DNA from 2 places in the Halopseudomonas pelagia genome. Region 1 is predicted to be linked to the other one. Evidence: predicted binding sites of a transcription regulator. Region 1 holds the regulator's gene; the other holds the start of a gene.

Region 1 (10,935 bases):
AATCCTCATCCATCTCGGCGGCGGTGATTTGCGCGGCCCAGAGCAGGCCCATACTCCAGATCAGGACCCATAACGGCCTTCGCGCGGAGATCACCAGCGCATCGTCCCAGACGCTACGCGTTTTCTCCGCTCGGGCTTCGAGGCGATCAAGCAGCAGCTTGCCGATATAGGCCACGACCAGCGATGCAAAAATGATCGCGAAGACCTGGTATATCCACATTTCGCTGCTCATTGGTAAATACTCCAACGGCAAGCGTTCAACAAGTTCGTTTATCATGGCACTCAAACCAGCTCTAACTCCTTCATCATGTTCAGGTGGGCTGCCCAGTCAGGGTTGGCCTTGTAATCAACGCCGGGCTTTTGCCGGGCGAGCATACCCGTGATTTGCGGTGGCCGTTTCATCCCCAGCTTCTGGGTGTGTACCAAGGCTTCTTCGGCGGCAGCGCGATCATTGCAAACCAGCAACATATCGCAGCCCGATGCCAGTGCCGCGTCTACTCGCTGCGGCATTCCGCCCACAGCATGCGCGCCGGCCATGGTCAGGTCATCGCTGAAAATTACGCCGTTGAAACCCAGCTCCTTGCGCAGAATATCCTGCAGCCAGCGTCTGGAGAAACCGGCTGGCAACTGGTCAATCGCCGGATAAACCACATGCGCCGGCATGATACCGTCCAGCTCAGCCGCCAGCCCAGCGAATGGCACCAGGTCGGTACTGCGAATGGCCTCTTCGCTGCGCTCATCCACCGGCAAGGCAAAGTGCGAATCGGCTTCTGCCCAGCCATGACCGGGAAAGTGCTTTCCCGTGGCGGCCATGCCGGCAGCATGCAGGCCGGCAATATAGGCACGCCCCAGGCGAATGACCTGTTGCGGATTGCCGCCCAGCGAGCGGTCGCCGATAACCTGACTGCGGCCGTAGTCCAGATCGAGTACCGGCGCGAAACTGATGTCCAGACCACATGAGAGCATCTCCCAGGCCATCAGCCAGGCGGCGCTGTAGGCTGCACGTTCGGCATGCTCAGCATCGAGCGCGGCGATACGGCCCAGCGCCGGCAGCTTGAGCACATCGCGACGCAAGCGCTGAACACGCCCGCCCTCCTGGTCGATCGCCATCAGCATGTCTGGTCGCACCGCCCTTACAGACTTGATCAACTCGCGTACCTGGCCAGGCGATTCGGTATTGCGGGCAAACAGAATCATGCCCCCCACTTCCGGCTGGCGCAGCAGCTGACGATCAGTGGAATCCAGTGTGGTACCGGCGAAATCAAGCATCAGGGTGCCAATGTTCAACAGGGGTTTCTCCAGCGATTCAAAGGGGGCTCAGGCAGTACTAACCGCACTACCCGGTAATCATTACCTGACATCCCGCGGGAGTCAGATCGAAAAGTTTCAACACATCGGCATTACGCATGCGTACACACCCGTGTGACAGCGGCACGCCCATAGGTTGGTCGTCAGGCGTACCGTGAATATAGATATAACGTCGTTGCGAGTCGCAATTGCCGCCGCGATTGAAGCCAGGCTGCTCGCCGCACAACCAGAGGATACGACTCAGTATCCAGTCGCGCTGCGGATGCTGCTTGGTCAGTGCCGGGGTCCAGACCTCACCGGTAGGACGGCGGCCAATAAACACAGAACCCTCAGGCTGCCCTGCCCCTATGCGCGCACGCACCCTATGGCGGCCACGCGGGGTGCAGCCAGAGCCATTCAACTCGCCAGCGCCGTTAAGCGCTGTGGACACAGGAAATTCACACAGGACGCGGCCACCTGCGTACCCGGTCAGCCGCTGCGCGGCAAGTGAGATGTCGATGAGGTCCAGCATCATAAGCAACTCCGCTCAAAGAGTGCACACGATAACGGATCAGCGATTTGGAAGGAACATGCAATCAGCAGGGCATCGACACGCTAGGGTGGGAAATAACTCAGGCGCGCTCCAGTTCGGTGCCACGCGGGGCTGCACTGGCAAGACCCGCCATACCGCTATCAGCGCGCATGCCGGCAGCCAGGAAAGGCACCATCAACTTGAGAACGTCATCAATGCCGGTATGCACATCGAATTCGGCTTCGGCAATGGCCCGCAAGGCTTTCATGCTCGACATGGTAAAGGCCGCACTACCCAGCATGAAATGCACTCGCCAGAACAGCTCACGGGGCGGCAACTGCGGAGCAGCGGCCAACACCAGCTGCATGTAACGCTGAAATACCTTGCCGTACACCTCACTCAGGTATTTACGCAGATGCCCCTGGCTCTGGCTGAACGCCAGGCCCAGCAGGCGCATGAAAATCGACAGATCGTTGCCGCTACGTGGTTTGACTGTCAACGCCTGGCGCACCAGCATTTCCAACAGCTGCTCAAGACTGAGCTCGGCCAGGTCACCTTCGCGCTGATGCCGGTCCAGTTGCTGCTCCAGACTGCCGACGAAGGGGTTGAGGAAACGCACGAATACCGCCTGAATCAACGCTTTCTTGGAGCCGAAGTGATAATTCACCGCCGCCAGGTTAACGCCGGCCTTGCTGGTAATTAGCCTCAGTGAAGTTTCCGCAAAACCCTTCTCGGCGAACAACTGCTCGGCGGCGTCCAGAATACGTTCAACAGTTTCAGATTGGGCCATGTGCTGACATCCACGAATAAACAATTGTTTGAAACATACGTTTCAAACGCATTGAGTGTCAAGCATCACGGTGACTCGGGGCCAGCGGCATGAGCTACCAGTGATCATCTTCACGCAACCGCTTCTTTGTATAACCTTCCCGTTTCACTAAAACAACAGCAAATTGTGCGCAAGGTCTTGCTCAACCAAAACAACTGTATATAATCACAGCTACTGTATAAAAACACAGGTAGGGACGGATGCAAAAACTGACCGCACGTCAACAGCAGATATTGGCCTTCATCAAAGAGTATATGGATGCCAACGGCTATCCACCTACCCGTGTCGATATCGCCAAGGTGCTGGGTTTCAAATCGCCCAATGCGGCAGAGGATCACTTGCGCGCCTTGGCGCGCAAGGGTGCGATTGAAATGATTCCCGGCGCATCACGCGGCATCCGCCTGCCCGATCAGGATGACGAAGCCCCTGAGGGCCGCCTTCCGGTTATAGGTCGTGTGGCGGCCGGTGCCCCTGTCCTGGCGCTGGAAAATATCGAAGATCACTGCCAGATCGATCCCGGCTTCTTTCAGCCCCGCGCAGACTACTTGCTCCGCGTACAGGGCATGAGTATGCGCGACATCGGCATTCTGGATGGCGATCTGCTCGCGGTACACCGCACCGCCGTCGCGCGCAATGGCCAGATCGTTGTCGCCCGTATTGGTGATGAGGTCACGGTAAAACGCTTTCACAAGCAGGGCCGCAAGGTCTCGCTGTTTGCCGAAAATCCGGATTTCGCCCCGATTGAAGTCGATCTGGGCGAACAGGAACTTACTATCGAAGGCTTGAGTGTCGGCGTCATACGCCGCTAAAGGGGTTAATCATGCAATATTCCCGTCATCCTCATCATCCCGGCCCGCTGGTTCAGGCAGAACTGTTTCACAACGCCCTGATGGCATCGCGTTACGCCGGGCCAGCCAAGGTGGTTTCTGCGAAAAAACCTGCCGAAGCGGCGACGGTAGAAAGTGCCGCAGTGGAGACTGGCTTCAGCGAAATAGCCCTCAATGGCGCCCCTGGGCAATGCCTGCAATGGCTGGCACCTGTACTGCGTGATCTGAGTCAGGCGCAAGCTCCTGGCTGGCTGACACTGCTTGATCCGCCAGAAGCAGTCAGCCATCACTGGCTGCGCAATGCCGGTCTGGATCCTGAGCGCATTTTGATTGTCCGGGCGAAGCGCGGCATGGATAGCCTGGAGTTGTGCTGCGAACTACTGCGTCTGGGCTGTAGCCATACCGTAGTCAGCTGGATGTCGGATGAGGGTCAGCAGGTTGTGACCAACAACAGACTCACCCGTGCCGCGCGCGATGGCCAGTGCCGTAGCCTGAACATTCGCCTGGGCATGTGTTTGGCGGCTTGAGAAGTAGAAGAATAGGTAGAAACATGGACAGCGGCTGCTGGCCATGCAGAACCCAGGCATTGCCCAGGCATGACCAGCTAGATGCTTAGGCCATACCCGGCTTAGTTGCTAGGCCAGCTGACTAGCTCAGTGCAGAATGCGATTTTCATCGTGCGGCTCGCCATCTTCCATCACTTGGCCAGCGACCTGCATGCCGGCACTGATCATGGCTTTGGCCACGTCTATATGATGGCCCTGCAGATATTCGCGGGCGTCGGCAGAAAACTCGATGATCACCAGTGGTTCGGCATCTTCATCCGAGCGGCGCAAGGCTACCTTGCCGTTAGCCAATTCCACGATTTCGAGAAAAGGTGATGGCATTTAGGGTCTCCTGTTAAATGGCCGCGCAGTTTATCACAGACGATGAACTGTCACAGTTCGAGCTACCACTCCAGCATACCCTCCCGGTAACAACTCAACCGCTCAGCCAATGCTGCATGCGCTTCGCGCGCATCCTCCAGATCCCATTGACGATCACTCTTGACTGCGCTGCTGGCGATCAGGCTGCTGTCTTGCGGCTTGCTCTCTTCGGGTTTCGGCGGCATATGTAGCTGCTGCCAGCCTGCCAACAGACGTCCCAGCCAGCTATCGCCAGCCTGGGCCAACTCTGTCAACTCAGCCAGCTCAGGACCTGGAAAACGTTCAGCCACCTGGGTCGTCAACACCTGCTCCACCGTGCGCACATCCATCAGCGGCCAGCGGTAACGGTCAGCCACCTCATGCGCCATGGCGAGCACACCACGGTAAAGGTGAAAGAGCGCATGTTCACGATGGTAACGGACCAGGCTGACAGCGTTGACTGCACCTGACTCGCTCGCATCGACCCAGGCATCAATCGCCATGCGGGCAAAGAACAATGCCTGGTTGCTACGGGTATAGACTTCATTGGCCATGACGTATCACCTCAACCTTTGGCCTTAGCCTTGGCTTTTGGCCGACCATCATCCGCGGTCCAGCGCTTGCCATCATAAAAGGCGCGCCATCCGCTCGGCTTGCCCTCTACTTCACTCTGTACATATTGCTCTTTAGTCTTGCGGCTGTAACGTATTACCGTTGGCAGGCCATCAGGATCCTTGACCGGTGCATCGAGCAGGAAATGATACTTGGGATCAATTTCCTCGCGGTGCGGCAGCAATTCCTTGACCAGAGGCGCGCGTGTTTCGCGGTTCTTCGGGAACTGGCTAGCGGCCAGGAACATCCCCGAGGCGCCATCGCGCAGCACGTAAACGTCATCGACCTTTTCGCACTTTAGCTCCGGCATCTTCACCGGGTCCATCTTCGGCGGCGCCGCTTCACCGCTCTTGAGCAGCTTGCGGGTATTCTTGCATTCGCTGTTGGTGCACCCAAAATACTTGCCGAAGCGGCCAGTCTTGAGCTGCATCTCGCTGCCGCACTTGTCGCACTCAATTATCGGGCCGTCGTAACCCTTGATCTTGAACTGCCCTTCCTCGACTTCGAAGCCGTTGCAGTCCGGGTTGTTACCGCAGACGTGAAGCTTGCGCTTCTCATCCACCAGATAACTGTCCATGGCGGTGCTGCAGATCGGGCAACGATGCTTGTTGCGCAGAACGCGTGATTCGCCTTCATCATCATCGGCCGCCACTTCGTTGCCCGGCACCAGATTCACGGTCGACTTGCAGCGCTCTTTTGGCGGCAATGCATAGCCGGAGCAACCCAGGAACACGCCGGTGGAAGCGGTGCGGATCATCATCGGCCGGCCACATTCCTTGCAGGCGATATCGGTCAGGGTCGGCTCGTTGGAGCGCATGCCCTTGCCGTCTTCAGCCGTCTCGGCGACGCTCAGCTTGAGGCTGAAATCCTTGTAGAAATCATCCAGTACCTTCTTCCAGATCACGCCGCCCTGCGCCACTTCGTCCAGAGACTCTTCCATGGTCGCAGTAAAGCTGTAGTCCATCAGATTCGGAAAGCTTTCCGCCAGACGCTCGGTAACGATGTCGCCCATCTTCTCGGCGTAGAAGCGCCGGTTATTTTGGGAGACATAACCGCGATCCTGGATCGTGGAAATGATCGAGGCGTAGGTAGAGGGCCGGCCGATGCCGCGCTTCTCCAGCTCCTTGACCAGGCTGGCTTCGGAATAACGCGCCGGCGGCTTGGTAAAATGCTGTTTGGGATCCAGCTTTTCCAGCGCCATGACGTCTTTGACTTTCACGTCAGGCAGCACTTCATCTTCGCCGCCCTTGCCCTGCTGCGGCATGACCTTGGTATAACCATCAAACTTGAGGATGCGGCCTTTGGCGCGCAGCTCGAAGTCGCCCGCCGTAACCGTGATCAAGGTAGACAAATACTGGGCAGGCGTCATCTGGCAGGCAAGGAACTGGCGCCAGATCAGCTCATAGAGCCGCTCAGCGTCTTTCTCCATGCCTTTGAGATCACCGGTCTTCAGCTTGACGTCCGACGGCCTGATCGCTTCGTGGGCCTCCTGGGCGCCATCCTTGCTGCTGTAGACGTTGGGCTTCTCGGGCAAATACTTGGCGCCGAAGTTCTTTTCGATATAACCACGCGCCATGCCAATCGCATCAGCAGACAGATTGGTCGAGTCGGTACGCATGTAGGTGATGTAACCCGCCTCATACAAACGCTGGGCCATCATCATGGTCTTCTTCACGCCAAAGCCCAGGCGCGTACTGGCGGCCTGCTGCAGCGTGGAGGTAATAAAAGGGGCATTAGGCTTGGAGCTGGTTGGCTTGTCTTCGCGCTTGGTAACGCTGTAATCAGCGCCCTTGAGCAAAGCCAGCGCTTTGTCCGTCTGCGCCTTGTTCACCGGGCGGAAGGTTTCACCGTTCTGCTTGGCCACTTCAAAGCGCATGGACTGGCTTTGCGGCGTGTTCAGCAGCGCGTGAACTTCCCAGAATTCCTCGGGGATAAACGCGCGGATCTCACGCTCGCGATCAACAATCAGCTTCACTGCAACCGATTGCACGCGGCCGGCAGAGAGCCCACGGGCGATCTTCTGCCACAGCAGTGACGAGACCATGTAACCCACAACCCGGTCGAGGAAGCGGCGGGCCTGCTGGGCGTTGACGCGATTCAGATCCAACTCGCCGGGTTTGGCGAATGCTTCCTGAATGGCTTTCTTGGTAATTTCGTTGAAGACCACACGCTTGTAGCGGCCTTCGTCACCACCAATGGATTCCCGCAGGTGCCAGGCAATGGCCTCCCCTTCGCGGTCCAAATCCGTCGCGAGATAGATGGTGTCAGCGTCTTTGGCCAGCCGACGCAATTCATCGATGACCTTTTCCTTGCCCGGCAGAATTTCGTAATGCGCTTTCCAGCCATTGTCCGGGTCTACGCCCATGCGCTTGACCAGCTGCATACGTGCTTTGGTCTTCTTGTCCACTTCAGGAGCGGAGGCAGCTTTACGGCTACCCTTGGGCTTGCTCTCGGTCTTGCCACTGCCGCTGGTGGGCAAATCGCGAATATGTCCGATGCTCGACTTCACAATGAAATCGTTACCAAGATACTTGTTGATTGTCTTGGCCTTGGCTGGAGACTCAACAATGACCAGTGCTTTTCCCATGGGTAACTGTATTCCTAGCGCTATCAATTCTGGACTGCCCACATGTGCAATGACGCGGGGCAATAATAGGTGCAGCGGCAATAGATGCCATGTTCAGACTGCCGGAGGAGCCAGAGCCTACACGTCTTCGCTGACAAAGGTAAAGCGTGGCGTTGGCTCGCCGTCAAGCTCCACGGTCCCCATAAACATCTCCAACGGACGCACCCAGAGGTCAAAATCGCCGTAAAGCGTGCGATAGACCACCAGGGATTCCTCGGTTTCGGAATGTGTTGCTACTCCCACGACTTCGTAATCCTTTCCTTTATAGTGGCGGTAGCGACCGGGGCGTAATGACATGCTGTGCTCCTCGTTTTGTTATCGTGCCTGCTCAACAGGTTAGCGTAGTTTTTTGATGACTCAGTTCAGCTGGGTACGTTGTGATTCTGATGCATCTGTGTGGGCTGCAGGGTTCCGAGCGCCGTTGCGTGACACGCTCCTGGCCGTCCCTGGGGCTCGTCGGTGCACGTCCTTGTGCACCGACGGTCACACAACGGCGCTCGGAACCCTTTGCTAACGACAAGGTGCATCCTGCACACAACACCGTCATTGACCTTGATCTTGACCTTCGCCCAGTAGCTCCGCTGCACAGCAGCGCCGGCGGCCATGGGCCTGTGTGAGTGCCGTCGATGGCCAGGGATGGCCATCGCCGAGCCCCATGGACGGCTTGTAGCGTGCCGAACACAGGCCCATGGCCGCCGACGCCAGACACCTATCTCAAACAATGAACGCACTAAAATAAAAAGCACAAACAAAAACCGGGGCACAAGGCCCCGGTTTCTGGTCACACCAAAACCGTATCAGACACGTTCGAATACGGTAGTGATGCCCTGCCCCAGACCAATACACATGGTCGAGACACCAACAGTGCCGCCATTCTGCTTCATCACGTTCAGCAGCGTGCCGGAGATGCGGGCGCCGGAGCAACCGAAGGGGTGACCCAGGGCGATAGCGCCGCCGTGCAGGTTGACCTTGGCTTCCATCTTGTCCAGCAGTTTGAGGTCTTTCAGCACAGGCAGGGCCTGGGCAGCAAAGGCTTCGTTCAGCTCGACAAAATCGACGTTATCCATGGTCATGCCAGCGCGCTTGAGCGCCTTGTGCGTAGCCGGGACCGGACCGTAGCCCATGATCGCCGGATCAACACCAGCAACTGCCATGGAACGGATAACCGCCATCGGCTCAAGACCCAGGGCCTTGGCGCGCTCGGCAGACATCACGATCATGCAGGAAGCACCGTCAGTGATCTGTGAAGAAGAACCGGCTGTCACGGTACCGCCCTTGGGATTGAATGCCGGCCGAAGGGCCGCCAGGCTTTCCAGGGTAGTCTCGGGACGGATGGTTTCGTCTTCAGTGAAGACTTTCAGGAAACCGTCAGCATCGTGGCCGTGCATCGGGATGATTTCATCCTTGAAGCCGCCATTGATGGTCGCCTTGTGCGCCAGCTGGTGCGAACGCAGGGCAAACTGGTCCTGCTGCTCACGGGTAATGCCGTGCATCTTGCCCAGCATTTCCGCAGTCAGACCCATCATGCCGGACGCCTTGGCAGCGTACAGAGACAGGCTCGGGTTTGGATCAACGCCGTGCATCATGCCGACGTGGCCCATGTGCTCAACACCACCGACGACGAACACATCACCGTTACCGGTCTGGATCGCCTGGGCGGCAGTGTGCAGCGCGCTCATGGACGAACCACACAGGCGGCTCACGGTTTGCGCCGAGCTGGTGTGCGGGATCGGCGTCAGCAGAGAGATCATGCGGGCAACGTTCCAGCCCTGCTCCAGGGTCTGGTTTACACAGCCCCAGATAACATCTTCCACTTCTGCGGGATCTACTTTCGGGTTACGTGCCAGCAGACCGGTGATCAGGTCGGCAGACAGGCTCTCGGCACGTACGTTACGGTACATGCCACCCTTGGAACGGCCCATCGGGGTGCGGCCGAAGTCGACAATAACGACGTCTCTCGGATTCAGGCTCATAGATTCACTCTCGCTCTGTGCGTTCCGCGGTTAACCGAAGAATTTCTGGCCGTTCTTGGCCATTTCACGCAACTTTTCAGTCGGCGCATACATGGGACCAAATTCGGCGTACTTGTCTGCAATGGCCACAAACTCAGCCACACCCAGGGTGTCGATATAGCGCAGCGCACCACCACGGAAGGGCGGGAAGCCGATACCGTAGATCAGACCCATGTCGGCGTCGGCAGCACTTTCAACAATGCCGTCTTCCAGGCAGCGAACGGTCTCAAGGCACAGCGGAACCATCATGATCTCGATGATTTCTTCGTCAGTGAACTCGCGGTTCTCCTGCACGACTGGCTTGATCAGCTCATAGGCTTGCGGATCGACAACTTTCTTCGGCTTGCCCTTCTTGTCAGTCTCGTACGCGTAGAAGCCCTTGCCGGTCTTCTGACCCAGACGGCCTTCGTCATACATGACGTCAGCGGCGGTACGCACGTTATCAGCCATGCGATCCGGGTAACCTTCAGCCATGACATCACGACCGTGGTGACCGGTATCCAGGCCTACTACGTCCAGCAGGTAAGCCGGGCCCATGGGCCAGCCAAACTTCTCCATGACCTTGTCGACGCGCTGGAAGTCTGCACCCATGTTCACCAGGCGAGCAAAGCCGCCGAAGTAAGGGAACAATACGCGGTTAACCAGGAAGCCCGGGCAGTCGTTAACAACAACTGGGGTCTTGCCCATTTTCTTGGCGTAGGCAACGGTAGTGGCAATCGCCTTCTCGCTGGACTTCTCGCCGCGGATAACTTCAACCAGGGGCAGCATGTGCACGGGGTTGAAGAAGTGCATGCCGCAGAAGTTTTCCGGACGCTTGAGCGCCTGGGCCAGGTAAGTGATGGAGATGGTCGAAGTGTTGGAAGCGATGATCGCATCTTCACGCACGTGACCTTCCACCTCAGCCAGCACAGATTGCTTGATCTTGGGGTTCTCGACGACCGCTTCTACCACGATATCGACATTGCCGAAATCACCGTAGGACATGGTCGGGCGAATCGCGTTCAGCGCAACGGCCATCTGGTCAGGCTTCATGCGGCCCTTGGCGACACGGCTGCCGAGCAGCTTGGCAGCCTCGTCCAGACCCATCTGGATGCCTTCTTCGCGAATATCCTTCATCAGGATCGGCGTGCCTTTGGAAGCAGACTGGAAAGCGATACCGCCACCCATGATGCCCGCACCCAGTACCGCAGCCAGCTTAACGTCAGCGGCTTGCTTGTCGTACTGCTTGGCTTTGCCTTTCAGCGCTTGATCATTCAGGAACAGACCAACCAGCGCCTGAGCAACGGAAGTCTTGGCCAACTTGGC
Region 2 (10,935 bases), 1.6 Mb from region 1:
CCAACGCTCAATGAGTAGAATGGCGCCCACAGACGCGGGGTGGAGCAGTCTGGTAGCTCGTCGGGCTCATAACCCGAAGGTCGTAGGTTCAAATCCTGCCCCCGCAACCAGTTTAAAAACCGTTGAACGGACTTGTCCTTCAGCGGTTTTTTTTGCCTGCGATTTGGGCCGTTTTATCATTGAATCCCCCCTCCCCGGCAGCAATCCCTGGCGTATACTAAGGAAAACTATAACTCGCAATCATGGTGAACATGGCCTGTCGTTTTCTGTACGCGCTGCTCCTGGCGCTCTGTGTACCCAACGCCTTCGGCGATAATCATAAAGTTGAAGCGGACAGACTTTTGTTCATGACTGCTGACGTGTGGCCATGGGGTTATCTGGAGAAGGATGGCACTCCAGCCGGGTTGCTCAGCATTTTGGCCGAACAACTGGCCCAAGAAGCTCAACTGAAGCTGGATAACCGGGTTCTACCCCCCCAACGTCTTCTCTCCAAATTCAAGGAAGGCGAAGCCGATTTCACCGTTCTGTTCGAAAACCCCTACCTTGATGGATTCGCAGATAGCCTGGGGGTGGTGTTGAGCGCGGACATTTTGCTGGTAACCGCCAAAGACTATACCGGCAAGCTGACTCTGGGGGCGTTGGAAGGCAAGCGGGTTGGCTATATCAGCGGCACCTATTACGGCGAAGCTTTCGAGCATAACGCTGAGGTGATCAAGATCCCGGTCTACAGTCTTGAGCAAGCGATAGAGATGCTGCACCTCGACCGCCTGGATGCGCTGATCAGCAGCGATGTGGTATTCCACCACAGCCTCAAGGCACTGGAACTGCAGCCCGATGTATTCCGCTATGACGTACATACCCGCGGCCAGGCAGCCCATCTGTATATTTCAAAACGGGCATCCAATGAGGGCATCGCCCCGCGAATGCAGGCCGCGCTGGCAAGTTTGGACAAGAGTGGTGAACTACGCCGCCTGTTCTACTCTGAAGTACGCTCTGGCGCGCAGTAATGTGCGGGTGCCCCTGCAGGCGTCCGGCCATTCCTGAGCCAGGTCCGGCTTCCGGCTGATTTACCTGCTTTATCTGCCTCACATGCCCATTAACATGGGCTATCCTCCCTCAACATGAGCATTTACCGTATCGACCCGTAGCTAACCACACCCGTACATCCTCATAAAGGGAGTGCCGCCATGCATATCGGTTTTATCGGACTAGGCAACATGGGTAGCCCCATGGCTCACAACCTGATCGCCGCAGGCCATCAGCTTAGTGTCTTTGACCTGTCTCAAGCAGCAGTGGATGCATTGGTCGCAGCCGGAGCCGCCAATGCGGCATCGGTGCAGGGCATCGCGGCCCTGGATTGCGAACTGATCATCACCATGTTGCCGGCAGCCAAACAGGTCAAAGCTGTGTATCTGGGCGAAGAAGGCTTGCTCGCTAACATCCGTCCGGGCGTAAGGCTGATCGACAGCTCGACCATTGACCCTCTCAGTGCTCGGGAAGTGGCGGCAGCGGCTGAACAGCAGAACAACCCCATGCTTGACGCCCCTGTCTCCGGCGGTACTGGCGGAGCCGCAGCGGGCACCCTGACCTTTATGGTCGGCGGCAGCGAGGGGGATTTCGCCCATGCGCTGCCGGTTCTGCAGAGCATGGGCAAGAATATTGTGCATTGCGGCCCCGCCGGCAATGGCCAGGTAGCCAAGGTGGCAAACAACATGCTGCTGGCCATCTCCATGATTGGTACAGCCGAGGCCATGAACCTGGGGGTATCCCTGGGTATGGAGCCTGAGGTACTGGCCGGCATCATCAATACATCCAGCGGACGTTGCTGGAGTTCGGACACCTATAATCCCTACCCCGGGGTCATGGAAAATGTGCCGGCCGCGCGTGGGTACAGTGGCGGCTTTGGCACGGACCTGATGCTCAAGGATCTGGGCCTGGCTACCGAAGCGGCCAAACATGCGCAACAACCGGTTCTGCTGGGGGCTCTTGCCCAGCAGCTATACCAATCTTTCAGCAGCCAGGGACATGGCGCGTTGGATTTTTCCGCAATCATCAAACTCTACACCGGAGATACCGAATGACTGATGTGCAGGCACCTGTGCTGGCCGAGGTTCGCAACAGAATCGGCCACCTGACCCTGAACCGCCCTGCTGGGCTGAATGCATTGAGTCTGGAAATGGTCAGGCTGCTGCAGGGATACCTGAACGAGTGGGCTGCAGACAGCCAGATCGAAGCGGTCATGCTGCGCGGCAATGGCGGAAAAGCCTTCTGTGCCGGCGGTGACATACGCACGCTCTACGATCAGCACCTGGCCGGTGACGCCCAGGCGATAGAAACCTTCTTTGCCGAAGAGTACGCGCTGGATCTGAGCATTCACACCTACTCCAAACCGGTTATCGCATTGATGGATGGCTTTGTGCTGGGCGGCGGCATGGGGCTGGCCCAGGGCGCCAGCCTGCGCATCGTCACCGAACGATCGAAACTGGGTATGCCGGAAACCGGTATTGGCTACTTCCCGGATGTCGGCGGCAGCTATTTCCTGCCGCGCCTGCCCGGCGAAATGGGATTGTATCTGGGCCTGACCGGCGCCCAGGTAAAAGTCGCCGATGCCCTGCATCTGCAGTTGGCAGACCTGTGCATTGCGGTTGAACGCCTGGATGAGCTGGATCAGGCACTGGATGGTCTGCGCTGGGAGCACGACCGTCTTGAGAATGTCCTGAAGGCGCTTGGCACCTCAGACCTGCCGCCCGCCGACCTGAGCGCGCTGCAACCTGCCATCGACCTGCACTTCGGCCAATCAACCCTGGCGGCGATACGCCAGTCGCTGCAGGAAGAGGTTCGCCCGGCCTTCACGCAATGGGCGCAAGACACCGTACGCCTGATGGACAGCCGCTCGCCGCTGGCCATGGCGGTGACTCTGGAGTTGCTGCGCCATGGCCGGGAAAAATCCCTGGAAGACTGTTTTGCGATGGAACTGCACCTGGATCGCCAGTGGTTCAACGACGGTGATATTGCCGAAGGAGTGCGCGCACTGTTAGTGGACAAGGACAAGCAGCCACGCTGGAATCCGCCCACAATAGGCGAGCTGAAACCTGCACGGGTCCATGCCTTTTTCGAGGGAATCTGATGAATGATCTGGAACTGAGCGAAGACCAGCGATTGATTCGCGACATGGCCCGGCAGTTTGCCCAGGCAGAGCTGGCACCCCGCGCTGCCGGTTGGGACAAGAGCGGCTGGATCGACAGCAGCGTGATCCAGCAGATGGGCGAATTGGGTTTGCTCGGCATGGTCGTACCCGAGGAATGGGGCGGCAGTTATGTGGACTATGTCGCCTATGCGCTGGCCGTGGAAGAAGTCTCGGCCGGTTGCGGCGCCACCGGCGCACTGATGAGTGTACACAACTCGGTCGGCTGCGGCCCGGTATTGAATTACGGCACGGACGAGCAAAAACAGACCTGGTTGGCCAAGCTGGCCAGCGGGGAAGCGATTGGCTGCTTCTGTCTGACCGAGCCCCAGGCCGGCTCCGAGGCGCACAACCTGCGCACCCGCGCGGTGCTGGAAAACGGCGAATGGGTGCTCAATGGCGCCAAGCAGTTTGTCAGCAACGGCAAACGCGCCAGCCTGGCGGTGGTGTTTGCGGTGACCGATCCGGATTTGGGCAAGAAGGGCCTGTCGGCATTTCTGGTACCAACCGATAACCCTGGCTTTCGCGTCGAGCGCATGGAGCACAAATTGGGCATTCGTGGCTCGGATACCTGCGCCATTAGCCTGGATAACTGCCGCCTCCCGGAAAGCGCGCTGCTTGGCCAGCGGGGCAAGGGCCTGTCCACCGCCCTGTCAGGCCTGGAAGGTGGGCGTATCGGCATTGCCGCACAAGCGCTGGGCATTGCCCGAGCTGCGTTCGAGGCCGCGCTGAGTTATGCACGAGAACGCACGCAGTTCGGTCAGGCCCTGACCGAACACCAGAGCATTGCCAACATGCTCGCCGACATGCATATGCAACTCAATGCCAGCCGCCTGCTGATTCTGCATGCCGCACGCCTGCGCACGGCAGGACTGCCATGTCTATCGGAAGCCTCCCAGGCCAAGCTGTTCGCCAGTGAAATGGCCGAGGCGGTCTGCAGCAAAGCGATCCAGATCCACGGGGGTTACGGCTATCTGGAGGATTATCCGGTCGAGCGTTTGTATCGGGATGCGCGTATTACCCAGATCTACGAAGGCACCAGCGAAATACAGCGCCTGCTGATCGCACGCGAGCTGCGGCATTACTCGCTTTGAAGATTTGACCGCTATTGAAAATCCCGGCTGCGCACATCCAACCCCGCCAACAGCGGGTTGAGATTGTGCAGCCGCCGAGCGATCAGATGAATCACACCCTTCTCCGACTCGATATAACCATCCACCTGCATCATCTGTGAGCCAAGCAGCTCACGTCGCTGGCGCTCGCCGAGCTCGTGCCAGACCACCACGTTGACCATGCCGTACTCATCTTCAAGGGTGACAAAAATCACCCCGCTGGCGGTACCGGGTTTTTGCCGCCCGGTCACCAGCCCCGCCACCGAGACCGGCCGACCGCTTTCGATCAGGGGCAGTTCCCGCGAACTGCGGCAGCGCCTTGCCGTCAGTTGTTCGCGCAGCAGCCTCAGCGGATGCGGGCCGAGCGTTGTTCCTACACTGGCATAATCGGCCTGCAGGTCTTGCCCTTGAGTCGGCTCCGGCAACATGACGGCGGCTTCTTCCTCGCAGGCCAGGCCGGCAAACAATGGCATCTGCGGCTCCACACCGGCAATTGCCCAACGTGCCCTATGACGATGCCCGGCCAAGCCACGCAGGGCGCCGGCATCGGCAAGCAGTTCTCGCGCACGTGAAGACAACTGTGCTCGCTCGCTAAGCTCCGCCACATCAGCAAATGCCGCCTGCTCACGGCATTCGGTAATGCGCTGTGCATCGTCCTCGCGAAAGCCGCGGACCATACATAACCCCAGCCGAATCGCCGGCTGCTGCTCTTCAGTCTCACCGCCGCCCTCCAGCGTGCAGTCCCACTGGCTGTAACGTACATCCACCGGCAGGGTCTCCAACTGATGACGGCGTGCGTCCTGCAGTAACTGATCGGGGCTGTAAAAGCCCATCGGCCAACTGTTAATCAGCGCGCAGGTAAAGGCCGCCGGCTCATGACATTTCAGCCAGCAACTGGCGTAGGTCAGCAATGCGAAGCTGGCGGCATGCGACTCGGGAAAACCGTAACTGCCAAAGCCCTTGATCTGTTCAAAGATCCGCGCGGCAAACTCGGCGGTATAGCCGCGCTCCGACATGCCTTCGGTCAGGCGCTTCTGGTGTGGCTCCAAACCACCATGGCGCTTCCAGGCGGCCATGCTACGGCGTAGCTTGTCGGCTTCATCGGCGGTATAACCAGCCGCAACAATGGCCAGTTCCATCACCTGTTCCTGAAACAACGGAATGCCAAGAGTACGCTTGAACACCTTTTCCAGCGCTGACGGATAGGTCACCTCCTCCTCGCCATTGCGCCGCCGCAGATAGGGATGCACCATATCGCCCTGAATCGGGCCGGGACGAACAATCGCCACTTCGATGACCAGATCATAGAAGTTCTCTGGTCTGAGCCGAGGCAGCATGGCCATCTGCGCGCGCGATTCGATCTGGAATACACCGACAGTGTCGGCGCGGCTGATCATCTCGTAGGTAGGCTTATCCTCGGCGGGAATGGTTGCCAGGGTCAGATCGCGCCCGCGGTGCAGGCGCAGCAGATCGAAAGTGCGGCGCAGCGCGCTGAGCATGCCCAGGGCGAGAATATCCACCTTGAGCAGGCCGACCAGATCCAGATCGTCCTTGTCCCACTGGATGATGGTGCGCTCATCCATCGCCGCATTTTCCACCGGCACCAGCGTATGCAATGGCTGCTCGGAAATCACAAAACCGCCCGGATGCTGCGACAGGTGCCGGGGAAATCCGATCAGTTCCTCGGTCAGTTTCAATACCCGATGCAATAACGGATGTGCCGGATCAAAACCGGATTCACGCAGGCGCTCATCCGAGGGCACCTTGCTGCTCCAACGCCCGCAACAGTCGGCCAGTGCATTGATCTGATCCGCAGGCATGCCCAGCGCCTTGGCCACATCACGGATGGCACCGGCTCCACGGTAACTGCTGGCCACTGCGGTCAAGGCCGCACGATGCCGACCATAACGGCGAAATACATACTGGATCACTTCTTCCCGGCGATCATGCTCGAAATCCACATCGATATCCGGCGGCTCATTGCGTTCGCGGGACAGAAAGCGCTCGAACAGCAGATTGGATTTTGCCGGGTCGATTTCGGTAATGCCCAACGCAAAACACACCGCCGAGTTGGCCGCAGAGCCGCGGCCCTGACAGAGAATATGCCGCTCACGGGCAAAGCGAACGATGTCATGCACGGTAAGAAAGTAACTCTCATATTCCTTGAAATTGATCAGCTCCAGTTCCTTGTCGATCTGCAACCGTACCTTGTCAGTTACCCCGTCAGGCCAGCGCCAGCGAATCCCCTGCTCAGTCAATTCACGCAGCCAACTGGCCGGTGTTTCGCCTTGCGGAACCAGCTCATGCGGATATTGATAGCGCAGTTGCCCCAGTTCAAAGGTACAGCGCGCGGCGATCGATTGAGTTTCAACGAGCAAGTCCGCGGGATAGATTTCTGCCAGTGCATCAGGTGAACGCAAGTGCCGTTCACCATTCGGAAACAAGCGCAAGCCTGCCTCGGACAGGGTGCAATGATGGCGCACCGCAGTCATGGTGTCCTGCAGGGCACGGCGGCCGCGGGCATGCATGTGTACATCGCCAGTGGCGACCAGTGGCAGGTTCAGCATTTGCCCGGCTTCGCGTAGTTGCGCCAGGCGCTGATCGTCATCCTGACCACAGTGCAGCTCTACCGCGAGCCACAGGGCTTGGGGAAACAGCTCGCGCAACCATTCACCCTGCTTCAGGCAAGGCTGTTCATCGGGCAGCCATAGCGCCAGCAGACCGTCCAGCGCTGACTGAAAATCATCTGCTAGCAGACGATACTCGCCTTTGGGAGCGCGGCGCCGGGCTTGGGTGATCAACCAGCACAGGCGCTGGTAACCCTGCAGATTTTCTGCCAGCAGCACCAGCTTGGGCCCGCTTTCGACCTGCATCTCGCTGCCGACAATCAAAGGCAAGCCGGTATCCTTTGAAACCTGCCAGGCGCGAACGATACCGGCCAGAGAACATTCATCGGTCACCGCCAGCGCGCCGTAACCATGCTGTTGAGCGCGCTCGAACAGTTCCTGAGCGCTGGAGGCGCCGCGCTGGAAACTGAAATTCGACAGGCAGTGCAGCTCGACGTAGCCCTCAGCGCGAACCACCTGCGCGTCCGTGTTCATGCGAACCAGCCGTGCAGCCACAGCGGTCCGCCCTGCCCCACTGGCCGGTAGGCCCAGCCGCGCTGGCCATACTGGGTTTCCACCAGGTAGTAATCGCGGCGCATGTCGCCGCCGTCCCACCAACCGCTTTCGATACGCTCCGGACCGGCAAGAACCCGCAAACCACTCAACTGTGCTTGCGGTTCTTGCAGCAACCATCCGGGTCTGGCGCTACTGCGGTCACTCAATAAAAAAGGCGCACGTGCCTCTGAGGTCCGCCAAGCCTGTTCGGGACGGTGATCAGGGCGCACTGAGAGGGCTGCGACAGCGTCATCGCCCAAGCGCGCGCGCAAGCGTTCGCGTAGCTGCTCCCAAGGCAGGGTTTGCTGCGGTCGCTCCTCAAAGAGTTCGCGTTTTTGCGGTACAAAAGCTGGAAGATCTCTGGCCAGCAATCGCAGCGCCTGTACCGGCGCTCTTACCTGCAACTGCTCCAAGCGGCCCCGCGCCAACTCGAAGAGCATCGCGGCATCGCGCTCAGCACTGAGCAGACCTACTGACACCAGGCTGTCTTCACCCTCGCGATGCTCCAGATGCAGCACGAAGCGCTGCACGCCACTGTCACGGCCGGCCAGAAACGCCGCCAGATCCGAAGTCAGCCGCCGTAGCGGAAACAACAGCGCCTGGTGTGAGCCGACATCGAAATTCAGCTCAATACGCACATCGAAGAAATCCGCTGGCGCATAGCATTCCAGGGCCTGCGCTCTGAGGCCGAGCAGCGTATCCAGATGCTTGAGTACCTCTTCGGGAAAGCGTTTAGCCAAACCGGATCGCGGTAATGCCAGTATCTGATGCAAGCGGTGCAGCCCCATACGGGTAAAAGCCCGCGAGGTCTCTGCGTCAAAGCCGGCACGGGTCACCGGCATCTGCTCGATCATCTGTCGCAGAGTCTCGACTTGCTGCACCGCCAAGCCGTCATGCGCGTTACTCAGAATACGTGCCGCCGCCGGGTTCGGCGCCAATACAATCCGATGGCGAAAACCCAAGGCGGTCAATTCTTCGCGCAGCCGTGCTTCGAAGCGCTCCCAGGGTCCGAACAAGGCGAAACTCGATTCGACTTCCATCACCAACGCCCGCGGGTAGTGCAGGCTGACATGCGAGCTGAATCGGTAAGCCCAGGCGGCAAGAAAAGCATGCCATCGCTCGATTTGCGCCGGATCATATTCCCGCATGGCAAAATCCCGCGACAGCATCTGCGCGGCGGCCAGCGACTGGCCCGGCCGCAGCCCCAGTTCCCGAGCAGCGGCATTGACCGTTTGCAGCACTCGACGTTGCGGCGTACCACTGATCAGCGCCAGCGGCGCCTGGGGATCAGCCACACCACGCAGCACTGCGTCCAGTGCCAGTTGTGGCAACAATATGCAGGCCCAGAGCATGATCTCAATGCCGCAGATTAAAAGGGATGGGATTGGCAGGAGCCAGGCCGCCGCGACACTTGAGCACCCGCAACTGCCTCGGCTGACTTTCAATAGTCAGGCGCAAAGCAGCGGGCGACGGGTTGATTGCCTCCTCGATCGGCCGATAGGCAAAACCCAGGGTCTGCCCGGTCTCCGCTGCGACCTGCAAACGCCGCAATACCCGGTCATTGGCTCGCTGCGGCCAGCACAACACCGCGCCGCAAGCTCCAGAGCGCAGGCATTGCTCCGCCGCCCAAAGGGCATCGCTGCCGCTGGCCTGAATGACTGACAAACAGCCCAAACTGATACCCGCAGCCTGCCAGGCCGGAGCAAAGGGAGTATGCGGTGGGCCGATCAGCACCACCCGTTCACCGGCTGCCGACAAGCGCTTGAGAGTTGGCCAGAGCAACTGCAACTCGCTGGTGCCTTCGGCTTGGATGAGGATTTCACTCAGCGCTGCCTCTGGCCAGCCACCCGACGGCAAGGCCATGTCCAGCTCGGCAAACCCCGTCGACTGTCCAGCAGCAGGCACCGCAGCGGGCTGGCCGCGCCAGATCCGCCGCTCATCGAGCAAGGTGGAGAGTGATACGACCGAGCCCATCATTGAATCCAGTCCAGACTGAGGCACCTGAAGACTACACCACGAGCAATGTGAGTAAAGTGGAGAGAAAGCATGGGGGAACCTGCAAGTAGAATACTGTATATGCGTACAGCATATTTACTCATGCACACAGGGTCAACCGGAATTGCATGCAGACCCACACGCCACCTGAATCAGGTAGCAAAAGGAAATGTCAGGGGGTTGAGTTGCCTAAAACGAGAACAGCGTCAGAGTAACCGGGCAAACCAGTCCATATCTTCGGGACGAGTAACCTTGATATTGTCCGCCCGCCCTTCGATCAGTCGAGGAGCCAAACCAACCCGCTCCATCGCTGAAGCCTCATCGGTAACCAACGCGCCACAGGCCAGCGCATCGGCCAGCGCCTGACGCAGGGCCCCAAGGCGGAACATCTGCGGCGTGTAAGCTTGCCAGAACAGCGAACGATCCGGTGTAGCGGTCACCCGACCATCGGCATCTGCCTGTTTGAGCGTATCGCGTACCGGCACGGCAAGCAGACCGCCGACTGGATCATCCCGCAGACTATTCAGTAGCTTATGCAGATCGGTGGCGGCAAGATGCGGGCGCGCGGCGTCATGCACCAGCACCCAATCAATGTCCTGCGCCCCAAGCTCACTGAGCTTGTGCAAACCAGAAAGCACCGAGTCGGCCCGCTCTCGCCCACCAGCAGCACGCTGGATACGCTGATCGGCAGCACAGGCCAGCGCCGGCCACCAGGCATCATCGTCGGCAAGACAGACCACCAGCCCGTTCAGGCCGGGCTGGCCGAGAAAGCAATCAAGGGTATGTTCAATCAGGGCGCGATCGCCCAGGGGAAGGTACTGCTTGGGTCGATCCGCCTGCATGCGCGAGCCAACGCCCGCCGCAGGAATCACCACCCAGAAAGGCAGGCTCATTCGTCGCTCAGCTGAAACAGGGTTTCGCCTTCCTTGACCATGCCCAACTCATGCCGGGCACGCTCTTCAACGGTTTCCAGACCCTGCTTGAGCTCAATCACTTCGGCCGTGAGCACGCGATTGCGTTCCAGCAGCTGCTCGTTCTCACGAGCCTGCTCGTCAATCTGCTGCTTGAGCTGGGTGACATGGGCCAGACTGCCATCGCCTACCCACAGACGATATTGCAGCCCGCCCAGCAACAGCAGCGCGACCAACCAGAGCCATTTCACCGGTGATCAGCCACGGAATTCAGCGCGACCTTTGTACGGCGCCTTGCCATCCAGTTGCTCTTCGATGCGCAGCAGCTGGTTGTACTTGGACACCCGATCAGAACGGCACAGAGAACCAGTCTTGATCTGCCCGGCAGCAGTGCCCACGGCCAGATCGGCAATGGTGCTGTCTTCGGTTTCGCCACTGCGGTGGGAGATCACCGCGGTAAAGCCGGCGGCCTTGGCCATCTGAATGGCTTCCAGGGTTTCGGTCAGCGAGCCGATCTGGTTGAACTTGATCAGAATCGAATTACCGATGGACTCGTCGATACCGCGCTTGAG

The links. The regulator LexA, encoded in region 1, represses DNA repair genes until DNA is damaged. The targets are predictions, from matches to a motif close to CTGTNTNNNNANACAG.
Region 2: a site for LexA is predicted at 9,528-9,543, ahead of imuA (translesion DNA synthesis-associated protein ImuA). Genes of this name have one in related genera too.

What each region holds. Positions count from the first base shown of each region.
Region 1 covers NZ_CP033116.1:3,011,536-3,022,470, forward strand. The annotation lists gene EAO82_RS14070 (mechanosensitive ion channel family protein) at 1-277, opposite strand, end outside; gene nagZ (beta-N-acetylhexosaminidase) at 283-1,269, opposite strand; gene EAO82_RS14080 (L,D-transpeptidase family protein) at 1,337-1,822, opposite strand; gene EAO82_RS14085 (TetR/AcrR family transcriptional regulator) at 1,920-2,609, opposite strand; gene lexA (transcriptional repressor LexA) at 2,849-3,457, shown strand; gene sulA (SOS-induced cell division inhibitor SulA) at 3,469-4,002, shown strand; gene EAO82_RS14100 (hypothetical protein) at 4,129-4,362, opposite strand; gene EAO82_RS14105 (DUF6586 family protein) at 4,425-4,934, opposite strand; gene topA (type I DNA topoisomerase) at 4,946-7,579, opposite strand; gene EAO82_RS14115 (DUF1653 domain-containing protein) at 7,697-7,915, opposite strand; gene fadA (acetyl-CoA C-acyltransferase FadA) at 8,416-9,591, opposite strand; gene fadB (fatty acid oxidation complex subunit alpha FadB) at 9,622-10,935, opposite strand, start outside.
Region 2 covers NZ_CP033116.1:1,394,255-1,405,189, reverse strand. The annotation lists tRNA gene EAO82_RS06650 (tRNA-Met) at 34-110, shown strand; gene EAO82_RS06645 (substrate-binding periplasmic protein) at 348-1,007, shown strand; gene mmsB (3-hydroxyisobutyrate dehydrogenase) at 1,188-2,081, shown strand; gene EAO82_RS06635 (enoyl-CoA hydratase/isomerase family protein) at 2,078-3,127, shown strand; gene EAO82_RS06630 (acyl-CoA dehydrogenase family protein) at 3,127-4,278, shown strand; gene EAO82_RS06625 (error-prone DNA polymerase) at 4,290-7,397, opposite strand; gene EAO82_RS20970 (Y-family DNA polymerase) at 7,394-8,809, opposite strand; gene imuA (translesion DNA synthesis-associated protein ImuA) at 8,814-9,431, opposite strand; gene ispD (2-C-methyl-D-erythritol 4-phosphate cytidylyltransferase) at 9,659-10,345, opposite strand; gene ftsB (cell division protein FtsB) at 10,342-10,614, opposite strand; gene eno (phosphopyruvate hydratase) at 10,621-10,935, opposite strand, start outside.